One region of the Mesorhizobium sp. M1396 genome, then DNA from elsewhere that is predicted to be linked to it. Evidence: predicted binding sites of a transcription regulator. Region 1 holds the regulator's gene; each other region holds the start of a gene.
What was found. The regulator PhoB, encoded in region 1, activates phosphate uptake and scavenging genes when phosphate is short. The targets are predictions, from matches to a motif close to TGTCATNNANCTGTCAT.
Positions count from the first base shown of each region.

Region 2: a site for PhoB is predicted at 2,349-2,365, ahead of olsB (l-ornithine N(alpha)-acyltransferase). Genes of this name have one in related genera too.
Region 3: a site for PhoB is predicted at 2,397-2,413, ahead of phnC (phosphonate ABC transporter ATP-binding protein). Genes of this name have one in related genera too.
Region 4: a site for PhoB is predicted at 4,250-4,266, ahead of NKH02_RS19645 (LTA synthase family protein). Genes of this name have one in related genera too.

Region 1 covers NZ_JAMYLA010000016.1:112,340-117,557, reverse strand. Annotated here, with positions in the region: gene pstB (phosphate ABC transporter ATP-binding protein PstB) at 1-385, shown strand, start outside; gene phoU (phosphate signaling complex protein PhoU) at 411-1,118, shown strand; gene phoB (phosphate regulon transcriptional regulator PhoB) at 1,138-1,827, shown strand; gene eglC (endo-1,3-1,4-beta-glycanase EglC) at 2,565-3,989, shown strand; gene NKH02_RS13210 (type I secretion system permease/ATPase) at 4,033-5,218, shown strand, end outside.
Region 2 covers NZ_JAMYLA010000028.1:68,574-73,791, reverse strand. Annotated here, with positions in the region: gene NKH02_RS19320 (response regulator) at 1-2,246, shown strand, start outside; gene olsB (l-ornithine N(alpha)-acyltransferase) at 2,429-3,304, shown strand; gene NKH02_RS19310 (trimeric intracellular cation channel family protein) at 3,383-4,015, opposite strand; gene grpE (nucleotide exchange factor GrpE) at 4,132-4,767, opposite strand; gene NKH02_RS19300 (hypothetical protein) at 5,006-5,206, shown strand.
Region 3 covers NZ_JAMYLA010000028.1:1,856-7,073, reverse strand. Annotated here, with positions in the region: gene NKH02_RS19030 (alpha-D-ribose 1-methylphosphonate 5-phosphate C-P-lyase PhnJ) at 1-119, shown strand, start outside; gene phnK (phosphonate C-P lyase system protein PhnK) at 116-892, shown strand; gene phnL (phosphonate C-P lyase system protein PhnL) at 896-1,603, shown strand; gene NKH02_RS19015 (DapH/DapD/GlmU-related protein) at 1,600-2,217, shown strand; gene phnC (phosphonate ABC transporter ATP-binding protein) at 2,492-3,349, shown strand; gene phnD (phosphonate ABC transporter substrate-binding protein) at 3,522-4,430, shown strand; gene phnE (phosphonate ABC transporter, permease protein PhnE) at 4,489-5,218, shown strand, end outside.
Region 4 covers NZ_JAMYLA010000029.1:39,389-44,606, forward strand. Annotated here, with positions in the region: gene rplI (50S ribosomal protein L9) at 82-666, opposite strand; gene rpsR (30S ribosomal protein S18) at 966-1,214, opposite strand; gene rpsF (30S ribosomal protein S6) at 1,214-1,705, opposite strand; gene NKH02_RS19645 (LTA synthase family protein) at 2,282-4,210, opposite strand; gene fabD (ACP S-malonyltransferase) at 4,488-5,218, shown strand, end outside.

The sequences.
Region 1 (5,218 bases):
CGAGCAGGCGCTGAAGCGCGCGGCACTCTGGACCGAGGTCAAGGACAAGCTCGACGCCAGCGGCCTCAGCCTCTCAGGCGGCCAGCAGCAGCGGCTCTGCATCGCCCGTACCGTGGCGGTGAAGCCGGAAGTCATCCTGCTCGACGAGCCCGCCTCGGCGCTCGATCCGCTGTCAACCGCCAAGATCGAGGAGCTGATCGACGAGTTGCAAGCCGACTACACGATCGTCATCGTCACCCACAACATGCAGCAGGCGGCGCGCGTGTCGAAGCAGACGGCCTTCATGTATCTGGGCGAGCTGGTCGAGTTCGACCGCACCGAGAAGATCTTCACGTCGCCCCGCGAGAAGCGCACGCAGGACTACATCACCGGCCGCTTCGGCTGAGCTCAGGCATACGAGGAACAGGATCATGAGCGAACACACAGTCGCTTCTTTCGACGAGGATCTCGGTCAGATCAGCAAGCTGATCAGCGACATGGGCGATCTCGCCAGCTCGATGGTCGGCGGTGCGACCAAGGCGCTGTTGAATTCCGACAACGCCTTGGCACAGCGCGTCGTCTCCGACGACGCGATCATGGACGCGCGCCAGCGGGAGCTCGACGACCGCGCCATCACGCTGATCGCCAAGCGGCAGCCGATGGCCGACGATCTGCGCCATGTCGTCGGTTCGATCCGCATGGCCGGCGATCTCGAACGCATCGGCGACCTTGCCAAGAACATCGCCAAGCGCGTCGGCACTGTCGGCCTCAGCGTTACGCCGCGCGACCTTTCGCACTCGATCGATGGAATGGCACAACTGGTGCTGATCCAGGTGCAGGGCGTCATCGAGGAATATGCGGCGCGTGACGCCGCCGCGCTGGCGAAACTGCGTGCCGACGACGAACGCATCGACGTCAAATACACCTCCGTGTTCCGCGAACTTCTCACCTATATGATGGAAGACCCGCGCAACATCACCGCGTGCACGCATCTTTTGTTCTGCGCCAAGAATCTCGAGCGCATCGGCGACCACGTCACCAACATCGCGGAAAATGCCTATTATGTTTTGACCGGCACGCAGCTGCCGGCCAATCGTCCGAAGCAGGACGAGACGACAATGTCCGCGCCGGCGGCATGACGACAGGGGTGACCAGCCGATGATCGCGCCACGCATCATGGTGGTGGAGGACGAGGAGCCGCTAGGCGTGCTGCTCCGTTATAATCTGGAGTCCGAGGGCTATCAGGTCGAGGTGGTGACGCGCGGCGACGAGGCCGAGATCCGGCTGCAGGAGAACGTGCCTGACCTTCTGGTGCTCGACTGGATGGTGCCGGCGGTTTCCGGCATCGAACTCTGCCGACGCCTGCGAATGCGCCCCGAGACCGAGCGGCTGCCGATCATCATGCTGACCGCGCGCGGCGAGGAGAGCGACCGCGTGCGCGGCCTCTCGACCGGCGCCGACGACTATCTGGTCAAGCCTTTCTCGACGCCGGAGTTCATGGCCAGGGTCAAGGCGCTGCTGCGCCGTGCCAAGCCGGAAGTGCTGTCCAGCGTGCTGAAGGTCGGCGACATCGTGCTCGATCGAGAATCGCATCGGGTCTATCGCAAGAAGAGCGAGATCCGGCTCGGGCCGACCGAATTCCGCCTGCTCGAATTCATGATGCGCCATCCCGGCCGCGTGTTCTCGCGCAGCCAGCTGCTCGACAATGTCTGGGGTGAGACGATCTACATCGACGAACGCACGGTGGACGTGCATGTCGGCCGGCTGCGCAAGGCGGTCAACAACGGCCGCATGCCCGACGTCATCCGCACCATTCGAGGTGCAGGCTACGCGATCAGGGAAGATTAATTCCCATCCCATCCCGATAAATCGGAACCCAGGTTCAAACTCGGTCAGCAGGCGGTCGCCAACGGCCGCGAAGGGTGGAATGTTGCATTCGTCTCATCGGTGGAGAACGAGCATGTGGCGCCCAAATGCGGTCATCCCATCAGTTTTCGAATGACCGCATTTGGGCCAAGGCGACAGGCGGCTTCTGGCATCCAAAATGCGGTGGCGGACATTCAAGCAGGCGGGATTGAAATCTTTAACCGACCCTTCGCGCTCGTTGCCCGGTCGCAGCGAAACGTCCGCAGCGGAGTGAGCCATGCTGGAATTGATTGTGCGTGGCTAACTGGTCGGTCCCTTCACAACTCGATTGCTCTGCGATCTCTCAAACTGCTGTTGTGTCCGGCTGGCCGCGGGAAGAACGGTTCGCGATTAGTCGGTCATAATCGCCATTTTGCCCGTAAAACTCTGCCCTCCAAATCGTGCTCCTTCTAGCGAGGTTTGAACTAATGCATGTATCTATATCCGTCAAAGCACGCGACTTTCACATAAATATAGAATTTTATTAAAATTACATTTTTGACGGAGGACGGATTCCTTCTCTTTATTCAGTGTATGTGCGCCGAATGGTCAATATTATCTCGGATCGGATGACGATTCCCTGGAACTATTTCATCCGTTGCAACGTTGCTTGGGAAGCAGTCGCTGGGACTCGTATCGAATGATTTCACCAGGTCGAATACCATGAGGAAGGATTTCTGATGAGCACCGTCGTAAACGCCAAAGGCGTCCCTCTTCCCTACACCGGCGCTTCCACTCATTGGTTCTCGGCCACTGGGTCTGGACCGGAACTGCATGGCACCTCCGGCAACGACTCCTTCTGGGGAGACACCGGCGTCAAGGTCACGATCTACGGTGGCGCCGGCGACGACTACTATCACCTCTATTCCACCAACAATAAGGTGGTCGAGGATCCTGGGGCAGGAATCGACACGATCGACACATGGATGAGCTACAAGCTCCCCGACAATTTCGAGAACCTCGTCGTTACTGGCGCCAATCGATATGCGTTCGGAAATGCGTTGGACAACATCATCAAGGGCGGGTCGGGTCGTCAGACGCTGGATGGCGGCAAGGGCGACGATGTCCTGATCGGCGGAGACGGCGCCGACACTTTCGCCATCTCTAAAGGAAATGGAAGTGATCTTATCTTCGATTTCGGTGCGACCGATACGGTCCGCCTTAACGGCTATGACTTCACTTCGTTCGATGCCGTCCGTTCACAGATGGTTCAGGTGGAATCGAACGTGATGCTGAACCTCGGATCCGACGAGATCCTGGTGTTCAAGAATACGACCATCGACAAGTTGCAGCCCACCCAGTTCGAGCTGCCGATAGACAAGTCCGGAATGACGCTGTCCTTCTCCGACGAATTTAACACGCTGAGCCTTCGGAACGGACAGGACGGCACCTGGAATTCCAATTTCTGGTGGGGAGCGCCGAACGGCAGCACATTGAGCGGCAATGGCGAACTGCAATGGTATGTCGACGCCAATTATGGCCCGACGAGTTCCGTCCACCCGTTCAGCGTTGAAAACGGCGTCCTCACCATCACCGCGGCGCAGGCGCCGGAGGACATCAAGCCTCTGATCAACAATTATGAATACACCTCGGGGATCCTGACGACGCACGACACCTTCGCGCAAACCTATGGCTATTTCGAAATGCGGGCGGACCTGCCCGAAACAGCCGGAGCATGGCCGGCCTTCTGGCTGCTTCCGGAAGACGGATCGTGGCCGCCGGAGCTGGACGTTGTCGAAACGCGCGGCCAGGATCTGAACACGCTCTACATGACGGCGCATACCAATGAGACGGGAGCGCACACGAAGGTTTCGTCCACGGTGAATGTTGCGGACACCGACGGTTTCCACACCTATGGCCTGCTCTGGACGAAGGATGAGCTTGTCTGGACCTACGATGGTGTAAAGGTCGCCCAAGCGGCAACGCCGTCCGACATGCACGACCCCATGTACATATTGGCAAATCTCGCGGTGGGCGGCATTGCCGGCCAGCCTCCTGACCATCTGGCGACGCCGGCGGAGATGAAAATCGACTACATCCGCGCCTATACGCTGGACGACCTGCAGCACCACCCCTTGGACATCGCGCCCGACCATTCGGTCTAAGCGACGCCCTCACGTTGGGGCCATGAGCCGTTGGAGCGCGGGAATGATTGCACAGTCTGGCCTGCGGGCAGTCTTGAGGCGCGCCATCGTAGATGTCGGTGCTTTCTCGTTCCTCATCAACATCCTGCTATTGGTGATCCCCCTCTATCTCTTGCAGGTCTATGACCGCGTCCTGCTGTCCTCCAGCGTCGAGACGCTTTTCTACCTCTCTGCTATCGCGGTTCTCGCGCTCGCCTTTCTCGGTCTCCTCGATACGGTCCGCTCCGTTTACACACAGCGCGTTGCAGCCACGGTCGACAACAGATTGGGCGCGAGGACATTCGCCGTCTCGCTTGAGGCTAAGTACGCCGGCGGCGCAGCTCCGTCTCCACTGCGCGACCTTGCCTCGGTATGCGCCTTCATCAGGTCACGCGGCGCGGCGGTCTTGTTCGACCTGCCGTTCGCTCCGTTCTTCCTCGCCCTGCTGTACCTCATCCATCCTTTTCTGTTTTGGCTTACGCTGACAGGAGTTGCGATGTTGCTTGCGCTGGTCGTGGCAAATCAGCTTGCCGTCGGCAGGAACGACGCTTTGTCCGCGGAACGTTCGGCTGTCGCCAGCCTGTCGGAGCAGGCCTTTGCCCGCAACGCGGAGACGCTGCTCGCCATGGGCATGGTCCAAAACGCCACGCGCGTCTGGGGTAGGCACGTGGCGGAGGCGCTAATTCTTCATGACCGTTCGTCCATGGCCAACGCGATTTTCAGCGGAACGTCGCGAGCCGTACGCATGATGCTTCAGCTGGCGATACTGGGTGTCGGAGCATGGCTCGTGCTGCAAGGGAAGATGACGGCCGGGATGATCTTCGCGTCTTCCCTGGTGTCGTCCCGCGCGCTGCAGCCGCTCGACCAACTGATCGGTTCATGGCGCCAGATCGTCGACGCCAGACGATCGTGGAAGCGGTTGGACAAGGCGCTTTCCGCCCATCCGGCACAAACGCAAAAACTGACATTGCCGGATCCGTCGGGCGAAATCGTCGTGCAGGACCTGATCTTTGTCGCGCCGAACGCCACGCCCGGCACCGAACCCATCATCAAGAGACTGAACTTCCACATCGGCGCCGGCGAAGCGGTTGCGATAATAGGTCCAAGCGGAGCCGGCAAGTCCACCCTGGCAAGATTGCTTGTCGGTGCGATCCAAGCGACTAGCGGCTGCGTCAGGATCAACGGCGCCGACCTCAGAACCTGGAACGAGA
Region 2 (5,218 bases), on a different contig from region 1:
CTGGCGACGACGTGGACGCCACGTCGACGCGGCGCTTTGTCGCCGCGCCGCCATTGGTGCCCGAGCCCGAGCCCGCCAGGCGCGAAGGGCTTCCGTTCCTGGCCTTCGTCGCCATCATCGTGCTGGCAGGCCTGGCGCACCTGACCGGGGCACCGGTCTTCATCAGCATCGCATTGCTGGCAACCGGCCTTGCCGGCCTTGCCATGCATCTGCGCGCCATGCGGAGCGAACACCGCACCGCGGCCCTTCTTGACGAAACCACTGCCCGCAGCCGCGCCGAGATCGAGACGCTGGCCGATCGCATGTGGGAAATGCAGGAGAGCGATGAGCGCTTTCGCGGCCTGATCGATGCGCTCGGCGACCTCGTCATTCACCGCAACCGCGACGGCTACATCGTCTATGCCAACAAGGTTTTCGCCGATCTCGTCGAAACCGATCAGCGCGACCTTGCCGGCAAGACCCTGGCGGAACTCGGCATCGAGGTCGGCATCGTTCCCGATGCCGCCTTTTCCGACCATGAATGCCTGAGTTCCACCGATGTCGCCATCAATACGCCTACCGGCCCGCGTTGGTTCTCGTGGATCGAACTGTCGGTGCGTGACAAGGACAGCGGCGCCGTTTCGCATCGCGCCATCGCCCGCGACATCACCGCCCGCAAACGCGCCGAATCCTCGCTGATCACCGCACGCGAACGAGCCGAGTACGCCAGCCAGGCCAAATCGCGTTTCCTCGCCACCGTCAGCCATGAAATTCGCACGCCGATGAACGGCATCATGGGCATGGCCAGGCTACTGGCCGACACCAGCCTGTCGCCGGAACAGCAGACCTATGTCGGCGCCGTCTCAACCTCGGCCAGCGCATTGCTTGCCCTGATCGAGGATCTGCTCGACTACTCCAAGATCGAAGCCGGGCGCTTCGACCCGGAGCCGCAGCCGATGTCGGTGCGCGAGATCGCCGACAACATCGTCGAATTGCTGGCCGCGCGCGCCTTCGCCAAGGATATCGGGCTGGGCTGCCATGTCGAACCCGACGTGCCGCAATTGATCACCGCCGATCCGGGCAAGGTCAGGCAGGTGCTGCTCAACCTTATCGGCAACGCCATCAAGTTCACCGACAGCGGCGGCGTGCTGGTGAGCATTGCGCGAGCGCGCACCGAAACCACCGACCGCATATGCTTCACCATCGCCGATACCGGTTCGGGCCTGCATGATGAGGACCTGGACCGTATTTTCGAGGAGTTCGAGCAAGCCGACGGCACGTCGACGCGTACGCATGGCGGGGCCGGCCTCGGCCTTGCCATCTCCAAACGCCTGGTGGCCGCCATGGGCGGCACGATCTCGGTATCCAGCCGGCTCGGCCAGGGATCCGAGTTCGTCTTCGAGATCCCGGCGATAGCGGCCACAGAAGCGCCGCAGGGCCGGCAGAACGCACTCTCTGGCAGACGCGCGGTGATCCTGTCGAAAAACGCCGTCGAGGCCGACGCCATCGCCCGCACCATCCGCGCCAATGGCGGCACGGTCGACATCGCCACCACCGCCGCGCAGGCCGCGCCCTTCGCCGCTGGCTGTGATGCGCTTCTGATCGATGCGGCCATGGAAGAAAGCGACGGCAGGTTGCTCAAGCGCCTGCGCCAGAGCGGTTTTTCCGACTGCGAGGCCATCACGCTGATCGCGCCGACCGATCGCGGCATGCTTGGCGAGTTCCGCGCCGGCGGCTACGCAACCTTCCTGGCCAGGCCGGTACGTGGCGGAACGCTTCTGCGTGTGCTGTTGAGCAGCCATGCTCCCAGCCTCGTCCAGCCGCAGCCGGAAAAGCGTGGCGCGCCGGCGCTTCGCGCCGTCGGCAACCGCCAGCGCGGCCTGTCGGTGCTGATCGCCGAGGACAATGACATCAATGCCATGCTGGCCCGCGCCACGCTGCTGAAGGCCGGGCATCGCGTCAAGGTGGTCGGCAACGGCAAGGCCGCCGTCGAGGCTGTCACCGGCGCCGGGCACAACCACCGCTTCGACGTGGTTTTGATGGATTTGCACATGCCGGTCATGGACGGACTGGACGCGATTGCCGCCATCCGCCGCCATGAGGAAGAAACCGCCGTGCCGCCGGTGCCGATCATGGTGCTGTCGGCCGACAGCCAGGAAAAGACCCGCCATGCGGTGTTGGCTCATGGCGCCAGCGGCTTTGTCACCAAGCCGCTCGACCCCGAGGCGCTGGTCAATGCCGTCGAGGGACAGGTTGTCGCGGCCTGAGTTTTCCACCCGCCCATTTCAGGCCGCGCGCTCACGTAAAGGAGCCGGTTGATCCTATTCGCCAGCCGACGAAGTATTGCCCACGACGTCGTATCACGGTACTGTCACAATCCTGTTGCACCTACACCGTATCCCCGTGCCAAGAGGGATGGCTCGAAGGAGAATCACTCGTGCATACAGTTATGCCGGAATGTGACACTCGGCCGAACGCCAGCAGCGCCTTGCTTGCCGGATGTAAAGTCGATTCCGTCATAAAGGGCGCGGCACTGGGCCGTATAGGCAATCTTGAAGTGCGGCTCGCTCGCAACGAGGCCGAGATCGCGGCCGCGCAGGAAGTGCGCTACCGGGTGTTCTACGACGAACTTGGCGCCAGGAAGGATCTGTTCCAGGCCCACGACCGCCGTGACGCCGACCGGTTCGATCCGCTCTGCGACCATCTGCTGGTTTTGGACACGACGCTTTCCGGCCCCGAACATCGCCGCATCGTCGGCACCTATCGGTTGCTGCGGCAAGAAATCGCGGCCACGGCCGGAGGGTTCTATTCCGAAGGTGAATTCGAGCTGACCAAGCTCATCGCCCGTCACCCCGGCCAGCGCTTTCTCGAACTGGGCCGCTCCTGCGTTTTGCCGGAATACCGCTCGAAGCGCACCATCGAGGCGCTGTGGCAAGGCATCTGGGCTTACATCAACCACTACGAAATCGGTGTGATGACCGGTTGCGCTTCCTTCCACGGCACGGTGCCGGCGGCGCATGCCGAGGCACTCACCTACCTCGCCCACCACTGCCGGACGAATTCGGCCTGGGATGTGCGCGCGGTGTCCGGGCGTTACTGCTCGATGGACCTGATGCCGATCGAGGCGGTCAACACCAAGGCGGCGATCGCGGCGATGCCGCCCTTGGTCAAGGGTTACCTGCGCGTTGGCGCGCGCATCGGCGATGGCTGCGTCATCGACCGCGAATTCTCGACGGTCGACGTCTTCGTCGTCATGCCGGTCAAGGAAATCGGCGCCCGCTACGTCAATTATTATGGCGGGGAAGCTCAACGCTTCGCTGCGTAAAGTGGTGAATGGTGAATGGTGGGAGTTACACCCCGTTCTAATTGCCATTCACTATTTACCATTCACCATTCACTTCTCTCACGGAATATCTTCCGGCCGCCTGCCGGGTCGGCTTTTGTAGGACGGAAACGACCAGCCGAATTTGAGTGCGCCGCCACGCACAAGGAACGCCGCCGCAAAACCGGCGAGGTCCGAGGCGAGCGGCGGCAATCCGGCAAGATCGCCAAGTGTATAGAGGCCGGCACCCGCAAGGGCTGCCGTAACGTAGATTTCGGGCCTGAGCAGCACCGATGGCTCGCCGGCCAGGAGATCGCGCAGAATGCCGCCGGAAGTGGCGGTGAGCACGCCGGTGATGACGGAGACGACAGGTGAACCGGTAATCGCCAGTCCCTTGGCGGCGCCCATCACCGAAAAGGCGGCGAGCCCAATGGCGTCAAGCCAGAGCAGCCATTTCCAGCGAGATTCGACACGATGCGCGCTGAAGAAGACCAGCACCGCAACCACGGCGCAGATCAGCACATAGCTGGAGTTGGCGACCCAGAAAACCGGAAGGTTGAGGATGACGTCGCGAAGCGTGCCGCCGCCTATTCCGGTGACGCTGGCCAGGAACAGGAAACCGATAATGTCGAGTTGCTTGCGCGAAGCCGCAAGCGCCCCGGTCGCAGCGAAGACGGCGACACCGGCATAGTCGAGAAGCGCGATGGGGTTCATGAAGCGAACAATGAAAGAGTGAGTAGCGAATAGCGAGTAGCGAATAGCACGAAGCCGCGCAGCAACTCTTGCGTATTTCCTATTCGCTACTCGCTATTCGCTGCTCGCTTGTCCGTTCAGGCGTCTTTCTCGGCCTGTTCGTTCACCGGCCCCGGCTCGACCGGCGCTTCAGCGGCGGCTAGCTTCGGGCCGCCCTTGGCGACGCCGACCATGGCCGGTCGCAGCACCCGATCGCCGATCGAATAGCCCGGCTGCACGACCTGGACCACGGTGTTGGCCGGAACATCCGGATTGGGCACTTCGAACATCGCCTGATGGAAATTGGGATCGAACTTCTCGCCTTCAGGCGCGAGCTTCTTGACCCCGTGCCGTTCCAGCGCCGACAGCATGGCGCGCTCGGTCAAGTCGACGCCTTCGATCAACGCCTTGAAGCCGGCGTCACCCGACGCCTTGGCCTCGGCCGGAATCGCATCCAACGCACGGCGCAGATTGTCCGACACCGACAGCATATCGCGAGCGAAATTCGCGACCGCGTAGGTACGCGCGTCGTGCATGTCGCGCGCCGTGCGGCGACGCAGGTTTTCCATTTCGGCCGCCACGCGCAGCGCGCGGTCCTTCAATTCTTCATTTTCCTTCAGCAGCCGCACAAGGGCTTCATAGTCGCCGTTGACGCTGCCTTCCGTGCGCTCGGCATTGGCCTCGGTCGCCTCGACTTCATCGGGCGCGCGTTCGTCTTTTGCCTGGTCGCTCATCGCCGTTTCCCGTCAATCTCGAATGATGTGGATTTTGAGCCCGATATCGAGGTTTGGCGGCCAAAAATCAAGGGGGTAGGCGATTGTGAAGGCTGTCGACCAAGGCCGGACAACGACGGCAGGCATTTCGATTTTAATTCAAATTTTACCCTAACCGGCGGCTTTGCTTGCCACAAAGGCGTGATGCGGGAACCATTCCCTTGCTGGAGAAGTTTCGAAGCCGACACAGGATTTTGAGATGATGACCCGCAAAAGGACCGAAAAGGCAGAACGGCTAGCCACCGAGGTCAGACGCCAGCTCGGCGCCGAGGCGGTCACCCGCTTTATGCGCACCTTACCAGCCTTCCGCACGGAAGCCGACATTCCTGACCGATTCAGAAAACTGCTCGACCGCCTCGACGGAGCGGAGAAGAGTGACGTCGGCTGGCGCCGGCGGTAGAGAACGACCAAT
Region 3 (5,218 bases), on a different contig from region 1:
GCCACATGTTCGTCTGCTCCGACACCGATCACTGCGAGAAGCGGCGGGCGGACGGCCATCGCGGCCATCTTGCCCCTGAAACCCATCTTGCCCCAGGAAACAGGGAGCCGGCGCAATGACCGACGAACCGCTGCTGCGCGTCTCCGCGCTCTCCAAATTCTACGGCTCGCGCGTCGGCTGCGACAACGTCTCCTTCGACCTGTGGCCGGGCGAGGTCCTGGCTGTCGTCGGCGAGTCCGGCTCCGGCAAGACGACATTGCTCAACTGCCTGTCGACGCGGCTGCTGCCGAGTTCCGGCACCGCCAGCTACCGCATGCGCGACGGCCAGTTCCGCGAGCTCTACCGCATGAGCGAGGCCGAGCGCCGCTTCCTGATGCGCACCGACTGGGGTTTTGTCCACCAGAACCCCGCCGACGGCCTGCGCATGACGGTGTCGGCCGGCGCCAATGTCGGCGAGCGGCTGATGGCGGTCGGCGACCGCCACTACTGCAAGATCCGGGCCACCGCCGTCGACTGGCTGTCGCGCGTCGAGATCGACGAGGACCGCATCGACGACGAGCCGCGCGCCTTTTCCGGCGGCATGCGCCAGCGCCTGCAGATCGCTCGCAACCTCGTTACCGGGCCACGGCTGGTGTTCATGGATGAGCCGACAGGCGGCCTCGACGTCTCGGTCCAGGCGCGCCTGCTCGACCTGCTGCGCGGTCTGGTCACCGATCTTGGTCTGGCGGCGATCGTCGTCACCCACGACCTCGCCGTGGCGCGGCTTTTGTCGCAGCGCATGATGGTGATGAAGGACGGCCGCGTCGTCGAAAGCGGTCTCACCGACCGCGTGCTCGACGATCCGCGCGCGCCCTACACCCAGTTGCTCGTTTCCTCGATCTTGCAGGTGTAAATCATGCCAACGCCGCTTGTTGTCTCAGACGTCGCCAAGAGCTTCACCATGCATCTGCGCGACGGCATCAAACTGCCCGTCGTCGCCGGCGTCTCGTTCTCGATCAGGGCCGGCGAATGCACCGTGCTCGGCGGCCCGTCCGGCACCGGCAAGAGCTCGATCCTCAAGATGCTCTACGGCAACTATGCCGTTGACGAGGGCCAGATCATCGTCAGCCATGATGACGGGCTGATCGACCTTGCCACCGCCAGCCCGCGCACCGTGCTTGCCATACGCCGGCAAACGATCGGCTATGTCAGTCAGTTCCTGCGCACCGTGCCGCGGGTCTCGGCGCTCGGTGTCGTCGCCGAACCGCTGGTCGAGCGTGGCGAGGACCGCGAGATTGCCCGCGGCAAGGCACGCGCTTTGCTGGCGCAGCTCAACCTGCCGGAGAAACTCTGGGCATTGCCGCCTGCGACCTTCTCCGGCGGCGAGCAGCAGCGCGTCAACATCGCACGCGGCTTCATCACCGAGCACCCGATCCTGCTGCTCGACGAACCGACAGCTTCGCTCGATGCCAGGAACCGCGACGTGGTGATCGAACTCATCGCCGCCAAGAAGGCGGCGGGTGTCGCCCTGCTCGGCATCTTCCATGACCACGACGTGCGCGAGGCGGTTGCCGACCGCATCATCGACGTCACCGCTTTCGCTCCCGGAAAAATCGCCGCATGACCAGGAAGCTCTCGGAAGCGCCGCTGGTCCACCCGACGGCGGACGTGCAGAACTCGACCCTCGGCCGCTGGACCGAGATCGCCGACCGCAGCCGGGTTTCTGAGAGCGAACTCGGCGACTATTCCTACATGATGCAGGACTGCGCCGTCTGGTGCGCCACGATCGGCAAGTTTTCCAACATCGCGGCAAGCGTACGCATCAACGCCACCAACCACCCGACCTGGCGGCCGACGCTGCACCATTTCACCTATCGCGCCTCGGATTATTGGGACGACGCCGAGCACGAGAGCGAGTTCTTCGCCCAGCGCCGCGCCAGGCGGGTCAACATCGGCCATGACACCTGGCTCGGCCATGGCTCGACCATCTTGCCCGGCGTCACCGTCGGCGATGGCGCCGCAGTCGGCGCCGGCGCCGTCGTCTCGAAGGATGTCGCCCCCTACACCATCGTCGCAGGCGTGCCGGCCAAGCCGATCCGAGAGCGCTTCGACCGCCGCACAGCCGAACGCTACCAGGCGCTTGCCTGGTGGGACTGGGACCATGCCAGGCTACGTGCCTGCCTAGAGGATTTTCGGGAAATGTCCGCCGAGGCGTTTTTGGAAAAATACGAAGGATAGTTCTTCACATCATCGTCATGGCAGCCGCATGGGAGGACCTGTTCGATGACTCTCTCAAGCTCTTCGAGCAGCAGGCTCCCGTGATCGAAAGCAAGGCTACGGCCTTCTGCAACTTCAGGGACATGAAGCGCTTCGAGGGACTCCTGGTCCCCGGCCGGCCGTAGCCCACACCTGTGGAGCGTAACAAAACTGACATCACCGCGACACGGCAGGTTCATGTGGCTGCGTTAGGCGAGAGCCTGACGATCAATATGATCCGGACTGGAACCTGCCCATGCCAGCAATTTCTGCCACGCTCGAAATCCGCGGTGTCACCCGACGATTTGGCAAGAACACTGCCGTCAACGACATCAACATCGCGATCCCGCAGGGTCAGATGGTTGGCATTATCGGCCGTTCGGGCGCCGGCAAATCAACCCTTCTTCGCATGATCAACCGTCTCATCGATCCCAGCCAGGGGTCGATTTTTTTTGACGGCGCCGAGGTCTCCCAGTTGCGCGGCTCGCCGCTGCGGCGCTGGCAGCGCGACTGCGCCATGATCTTCCAGCAGTTCAACCTGGTACCACGCCTCGACGTGCTGACCAATGTGCTGCTCGGAAAGCTGAACCACCGTTCTACCATCACCAACCTGTTCGGCATGTTCTCCCGCGCCGAATGCGCCGAGGCGGTCGCGGCACTCGAGCGGCTCGATATCGCCCGCACCGCGCTGCAGCCCGCCGGCACCTTGTCGGGCGGGCAGCAGCAGCGCGTCGCCATTGCCCGGGCCATGATGCAGCAGCCCAGGGTTATTCTCGCCGACGAGCCGATCGCCTCGCTCGATCCTCTCAACGCCAAGGTGGTGATGGATTCGCTGCAGGACATCAATTTGCGCGAAGGCATCACCGTCGTCACCAATCTGCATACGCTGGATACCGCCCGCACCTACTGCAACCGCATCATCGGCATGGCCGCCGGCAAAGTCGTCTTCGACGGCCCACCGGAAGAGCTCAACCGCGAGGCCGTGCGCCTCGTCTATGGCGCCGATAGCAATGGCCAGGAAATCTCAGAGGCCATCACCTCGACCAGCGTTGCCTTCAGCCGAAAGATCGCCGCATCCGCCGGACCGCTCGAACCCGCATTTCCGGGATATTGAGTCCATGATCCCGAAAAGTGGAATCCGGTTTTCTAGGACAAACGGGAACCCGTTTTGTCCGGAGATCATGGACAAACAAGAGAGCGGTCGGGATCGCCAGCCCACGTCAAGGGCACAGTCAAACTCAAGAACGCTGCCGGCGCGGGGCCGGAACCTACAGGAGAGATATCAGATGTTCAGGAAGATGGTTTTCAGCGCCGTTTCGGTGCTCGCCATGGCGACCAGCATGGCCCACGCGGCCGATATGAAGGAATTTCGCGTCGGCATTCTCGGCGGCGAAAACGAAACCGACCGGCTGCGCAACTACCAGTGCCTCGCCGACCATTTGAAGACCGAATTCGGCTTCGAAAAGGTCTCGCTGTTCCCCGCCGCCGACTATGATGGCGTCATCCAGGGCCTGCTCGGCGGCACGCTCGACTTCGCCGAACTCGGCGCTTCCGGCTACGCCAGCGTCGTTCTCAAGGATCCGAAGGCGGTCACCCCGATCCTCACCACTCAGCAGACCGACGGCGCCACCGGCTACTATTCGATCGGCCTGGCGCTGAAATCCTCCGGCATCACCGACATCAAGTCGGCGAAGGGCAAGAAGCTCGGCTACGCCGATCCGGATTCGACCTCCGGCTATCTGATCCCGCTGACCCAGATCCCGAAGGACACCGGCGCTTCGAACGAAACCTTCTTCGCTTCGACCCAGTTCAACGGCGGTCACGAGAACAACGTGCTAGCCGTGCGCGACGGCAAGGTCGACGTGTCGGTGGATGATTCCTCCGGCATCGGCGACTTCAAGGACGGCTACACCTCCGGCACCTTCCACAAGGAAGTCGCCAAGGGCGCCGTCGACCCCAACGACTTCGCCGAAGTCTGGCGCTCGGGCCTGATCCCGAACGGCCCGCTGGTCGTGCGCACCGCGCTCGGCGACGACATGACCGCCAAGCTCGCCGACTTCTTCACGCAGCTGCCCAAGAAGGACAAGGCTTGCTTCGAAGGCGTCGAAGGCGGCGATTTTACCGGCTACGTCCCAGTGAAGGCAGACTTCTACAACGTCATCGTCGAAGCTCGTAAGGCAGCCATCGGCGGCTAACGGCAAAAATCAGGAAGGGCGGCGTCGAGAAAACGCCGCCCTTCTTGCATGTCCGATCATGACCCTTTCCGTGACAGCCCCTTCCGGCACCACTCACCAGATGGCCGACGCCTGGCGTCGCCAGACGTCCTTGCGCCGGCTCTACACCGCCATCGGTGTCGGCCTGCTCATTGTCGCGCTCGGCGGCACCATGTGGTTCGCCGACGAGGCCAATGCCGGGCATTTCTTCGACCGGCTGCCGCATTTGCTGGATTTCCTGAGCTGGCTCGTCCCCAAGGACTGGAACGATGTCTGGCGGGCGATGTTCGACATCGCTTCTCCGCATGACACCGGCACCCAGGAATTCAACTTTCCGCTTGGCCGCGCCTATGTCTGGGGCAGCTTCTACATCCCCGAATATTTCGAATTGATGCTGACCACGCTCAACGTGGCGCTGGTCTCGACCTTCATCGGCTTCGTCTTTGCCGTGCCGTTTTCCTTCATCGCGGCGCGCAACCTGACGCCGCATCCGGTGCTGCGGCTGATCGTCAAGCGCTTCATGGAGTTGCTGCGCGCCTTTCCCGAGATCGTCATCGCCGGCCTGTTCGCGGCCATCGTCTCGATCGGCCCGATCGCCGCCATCATCGCCATCGGCCTGCATTCGATCGGCGCGCTGGGCAAGCTGTTCTACGAGATCAACGAGAACATCGACATGCGCGCCGAGGAAGGCCTGAGGGCGGTCGGCGCCAACTGGTTCGAGCGGGTGCGCTTTGCCGGTCTGCCGCAGGTGCTGCCCAACTTCATGTCCT
Region 4 (5,218 bases), on a different contig from region 1:
TATGGCTGGATGCCGGCAAAGTGATCGGAGCACAGCTCCGATCGTGATCAGAGCACAGCTCCAAACCTCCGCGACGTATGATCAGGCGTTGTCTTCGCCACCCTCGAATTCGGTGTTCGGGTCGAAGAAGTTTTCCGGCCGGGCATTGTCGTTGATGTCCTCGCCATAGATGGCCTCGGCGGTGGTCAGCGTCTCGCCCTTGGCCTGGCGTTCGGCTTCGTCGGCCGTGCGGGCGATGTTGAGCGTGATCGTGACTTCGACTTCCGGATGCAGCGCGATTGCCACATTGGTGACGCCGATGGTCTTGATCGGCTGGTTGAGCAGGATCTGGTTGCGGTTGATCGAAAAACCTTCCGCCGTCAGCAGATCGGCGATGTCGCGGGTCGACACTGAACCGTAAAGCTGTCCGGTTTCACCAGCGGAGCGAACGGCGATGAAGCTCTTGCCGTCGAGCTTTTCGGCGACTTGGGCAGCTTCCGACTTGCGCTCGAGGTTGCGGGCTTCGAGCTGGGCGCGCTGGCCTTCGAACTTCTTCTTGTTGCCTTCGTTGGCGCGCAGCGCCTTGCCCTGCGGCAGCAGGAAGTTACGGGCAAAGCCGTCCTTGACCTTGACGGTATCGCCCATCTGGCCGAGGCGGGAAACGCGTTCGAGAAGAATGACTTCCATGGTTTTGTTCCTTTGGTTGGGCGCCAATCGATCGATGAGGTCGACGCCGAATGTATCTGGAACAGGTCAGGAAGCTTGAGCGCCTGGGGCGCTGGTGTCGCTGTCCTGCCTGTCGCGGCAGTTAGAGGTTTTTGACCTCAACCCGGGATTTGACGTTCAACCCTGCGGCGCCCGTCGCCGTGGGAGAAGAGCGGGCGGCGAACCGCCCGCATGCTAGATCATGATCCCGAAAAGTGGATACCGGTTTTCTCGGACAAACGGAAACCGTTTGTCCAGAGATCATGGTCAAACTAAAAGTCTTAGCGAACCACGTAGGGCAGCAGGCCGAGGAAACGGGCGCGCTTGATCGCCTTGGCGAGTTCGCGCTGCTTCTTCTGGCTGACCGCGGTGATGCGCGACGGCACGATCTTGCCGCGCTCGGAAATGTAGCGCTGCAGGAGACGCACGTCCTTGTAGTCGATCTTGGGCGCGTTGGCGCCGGAGAACGGGCAGGTCTTGCGACGGCGATGGAACGGGCGCCGGGTCGGGATCTGATTGATGTCGACCATTATTCTGCACCCCCTTCAAAGCCTTCGCGCGGACGGCGCGGACCACGATCGGCACCGGCGTCGCCGAACGAGCGCGGCGGACGGTCGCCACGATCACGGTCGCCGAACGAGCGTGGACCACGATCGCCACGGTCGCGATCGCCGAAGCCGCCGCGTTCCGAGCGCTCTTCGCGCTTCTGCATCATGGCTGACGGGCCTTCCTCATGCGCCTCGACCTTGATGGTCAGGAAACGCAGCACGTCTTCGGACAGGCCCATCTGGCGCTCCATCTCGTTGAGCGCGGCCGGCGGGCAATTCAGGTCCATCAGCGTGTAGTAAGCCTTCCGGTTCTTGTTGACCCGGTAGGTGAGGGACTTCAGTCCCCAGTTCTCGACCCGGCCGACGGACCCGCCATTCGCGGAGATGACACCCTTGTACTGTTCGACAAGCGCATCGACCTGCTGCTGCGAGAGGTCCTGCCGGGCAAGAAACACATGTTCGTAAAGAGCCATTATGTCTTATGCCTTTCTTCGTTTCTCTCCCGGTTCCCGGCGGCAAAAGCCTCTGCAACTTCTCTGACCCGCAAAATCGGGGAAGAAAGGAGCATGACGAGACGGTCGAGAGCGGAGACACGGGAGGCGGAAGCACTTCTGGCATCACACGGAGGTTTTCGAAAAAACCTCCGGCCCTCCGTTCAGCCCCCAGCTAGGACCGGCAGATTGCGGGCGTCTATATAGCAATCCGGCGGCAAAGCAAGGGCAGACGACGTCCTCCGTGTCGCAGGCGGCGAAAAAATCAAGCAGCAACAACGGCAAGGTTTGTGGCGGCAAACCACGGCTTAACCGCACTATCAGGTTGTGCGGAGTTGAGCCCCCACCGGCAGCCGCACGCTTTACAGCGCCTGTGCTTCGAATCCGAGCGACTATTATGCCGTAAACGATCCGACCAAATTGCCGAACGTGTTCCTTGGATCGCCAACAAGTTCACGAAGCTGCAATTGACGAAATGAACGCCCGACCGAACGGTCGAACCGGGTCCGGAAGGACAAGTCTGTTCAACTCGCCAGTCTGTTCAACTCGCCAGTCTGTTCAACTCGTATGAGCGACAACCTTGTCGACCGTTTCGGGGAAGAAGTCGGGCGCCGCGTGGCGTTTGCCGAACATCATGTCGTACTGCAACAGGCGGAAATCGCGGATCGCTGGATCGATCTCTTTCTGCCGCGCCCAATCGGGCGTGGCCTCGCCAGCCGGCGTCAGCAACAGGTTGCGGTCGACGACGCGGTAGCGCTCGCTCATCTCGCCCAGGAAGCCAGTGTAGTAGGAATGAGTGATGCCGGCCGTCTTCAGGATATGATAGGGCAGGAAGGCCGGGCTGACGGCGCCGATGTCTTCAGCCGGCCCGGTGCGGTTCGACCAGATGACCAGCGGCGTCTCGTGGTGTTCGAGGGCCGCCTCGGGCGACGCTTCCTTGCGCGGCGCGACATTGTCCTTGAGGAAGCCGGTTTCGACATAGACCGGCCCTAGCGGCGGCAGATGGTCGCCGAAGAAGGCGATCACGGTCGGGCGAGAGCGTTTCTTTGCCCATTCGACCAGGCGTTCAAGGCCGCGATCGGCGTCGGCCGAGCCCTCGGCGTAGCTGAGCAGCGATTCGCGCGCCCACTGGCTGATCGGCGCCTGCACCGTATGCGTCGGATTGTAGTAGCGGTTCGGCTCGTAGGGGCCGTGGTTTTGCAGGCTGACCGCAAAGAAGAACACCGGCTCGTCGCTGGCGTCGGCCTCGCCGATGATCTCGTCGGTCATCGCCGCGTCCGATGCCAACGGCCCGCGCTTTTGCATCGGCGGCAGCGTCTCTTCCGACTTGAAGTCGTTGAAGCCGAAATCAGCGTAGACCGCGCCACGGTTCCAGAACCAGTTCGTGCCGGGGTGGATGGCGCGCGCCCGGTAACCCTGGCTCTTGAGGAAGGTTGCCAGCGAAGGCGTCGGCGTGCGCACATATTGCTGATAGGGGATGCTGCCGGCCGGCAGGAACGCGTTGGAGAAGCCAGTCAGCGCCTCGAACTCGATGTTGGCGGTCATGCCGCCGAATTCCGGAGAGAACATCGAGCCCGAGCGCAGCGCCCGCACATTGGGGATCGGATCGGGCTTGATGGTGACGCCGGGCAACTTGGTCGGATCCCAGAAGGATTCGCTCATGACGATGATGATGTCGGGCTTCTCGGCCGGCACCGAGGCGGTCACATCAGGCCTGCCGATCGCCGCGATCGCCTTGTCGGAATAGCCCGGCGGGGCCGAGACATGCGCCATCGGCACATTGAGGGCAAAGGCCAGCGCAAAGCCGTTGGAGGCATAGTTCTCTTTCTGGTCCCACATGATCGGGATGATCTGCAGCCTGTCCCTGGTCCAGGAGAAGGTGGCGTAGTCCATGATCGAGACGAAGAAGGCGAGCAGCGGCACTGCCAGCGTCAGCCGGGCAAGGCGTCCCTTGCGGCTGAGCGCCGGCACCTTGCGGCGCCACAGCCGCCAGCCGTAGACGAGCAGCGACAGGCCGGCGACGATGCCTGCGACCATGGCGAGCGCGGTCATCGGCCGGTCGCGCACCAGGAGCGGCAACAGCGCGAAGATCTGGCGGGCATAGAGGAAATCGGTCGGATAGAGCGGATCGCCGAGATAGTGCGACTTCTGGTGACCGACGAAAGCAAGGGAAAGCGTCAGCGGCGCGACGATCATCAGGCTCTGGTGGCTGCGCCCAAGCACCGCATCGAGGCCGATCAGGATCAGCGCAAACACGACAATGGTGGTCCAGCCCGGCTTGAGTGGCTGCAGGAAGAAGGAGATCGTGCCGGCAAAGTCGCCGCGCACGATCAGCTCGATGGCAAACACCAGGATTGCAGCGATCGCCAGGCTGACCAGCCCATAGCGCACGACCGGCCATCTCCTGCCCGGCAGGTAGCCGGTGGAGGGGTCGTCTTCCAGGAACTGCGGCGCGGCCTTACCGGCGCGTTTCGAACTCTTTGCCACTTTTGATTTCCCCACCCAGCGACAAACACGTCACTCGGTTGTCATGGAACTGTCACCCAATGCTAGCGCCTGTGGCCAAAATAAGAAGAGCCAGCAAACGAATCGTGAGCGGTTTTCATCAGGAGTGATCGCCAAAAAGCTTTTCGGAACAGGCACTCGGCGTGTGACACTGCCGTCAGGAAGGGTTGAAGTGGCTTGACTTGGCGGCCCGCCTTGCGTCACAGGCAAGCAAAACTCGTCTACCAGGCAAGCAAAACCAACCCTTGGGAGCCCTCGCATGGCCGTTGCATTCACCTTTCCTGGACAAGGCAGCCAGGCTGTCGGCATGGGCAAGGATCTCGCCGACGCCTTTCCGGAGGCGCGCGGGATTTTCCAGGAAGTCGATGACGCGCTCGGCGAAAACCTGTCGAAGCTGATCTGGGAAGGGCCGGAAGAGACGTTGACGCTGACCGCAAACGCGCAACCGGCGCTGATGGCGGTGTCGCTCGCCGCGATCCGGGCGCTGGAATCGCGTGGTTTGTCGCTGAAAGGCAAGGTCGCCTATGTCGCCGGCCATTCGCTGGGCGAATATTCGGCGTTAGCCGCTGCTGGCTTCGTTTCGATTGCCGATGCCGCCCGGCTCTTGCGCATCCGTGGCAACGCCATGCAGGCGGCGGTGCCGGCCGGCGAGGGCGCGATGGCGGCGATCATCGGACTGGAACAGGCCGATGTCGAAGCTGCCTGCGCCGAGGCCGCCGAAGCGGCCGGGAAGGGCTCTGTCTGCCAGGTGGCGAACGACAATGGCGGTGGCCAACTGGTCATTTCCGGTGCAAGAGCCGCGGTCGAACTGGCGGCGAAACTTTGCACCGAGAAAGGCGCCAAGCGCGCGCTGATGCTGCAAGTGTCCGCGCCCTTCCACTCTGCGCTGATGACGCCCGCGGCCGAGATCATGCGCGAGGCACTGGCCAGCGTGACGAAGGCCGCGCCGGTGGTGCCCATCGTCTCCAACGTCACCGTCACCCCGACCAA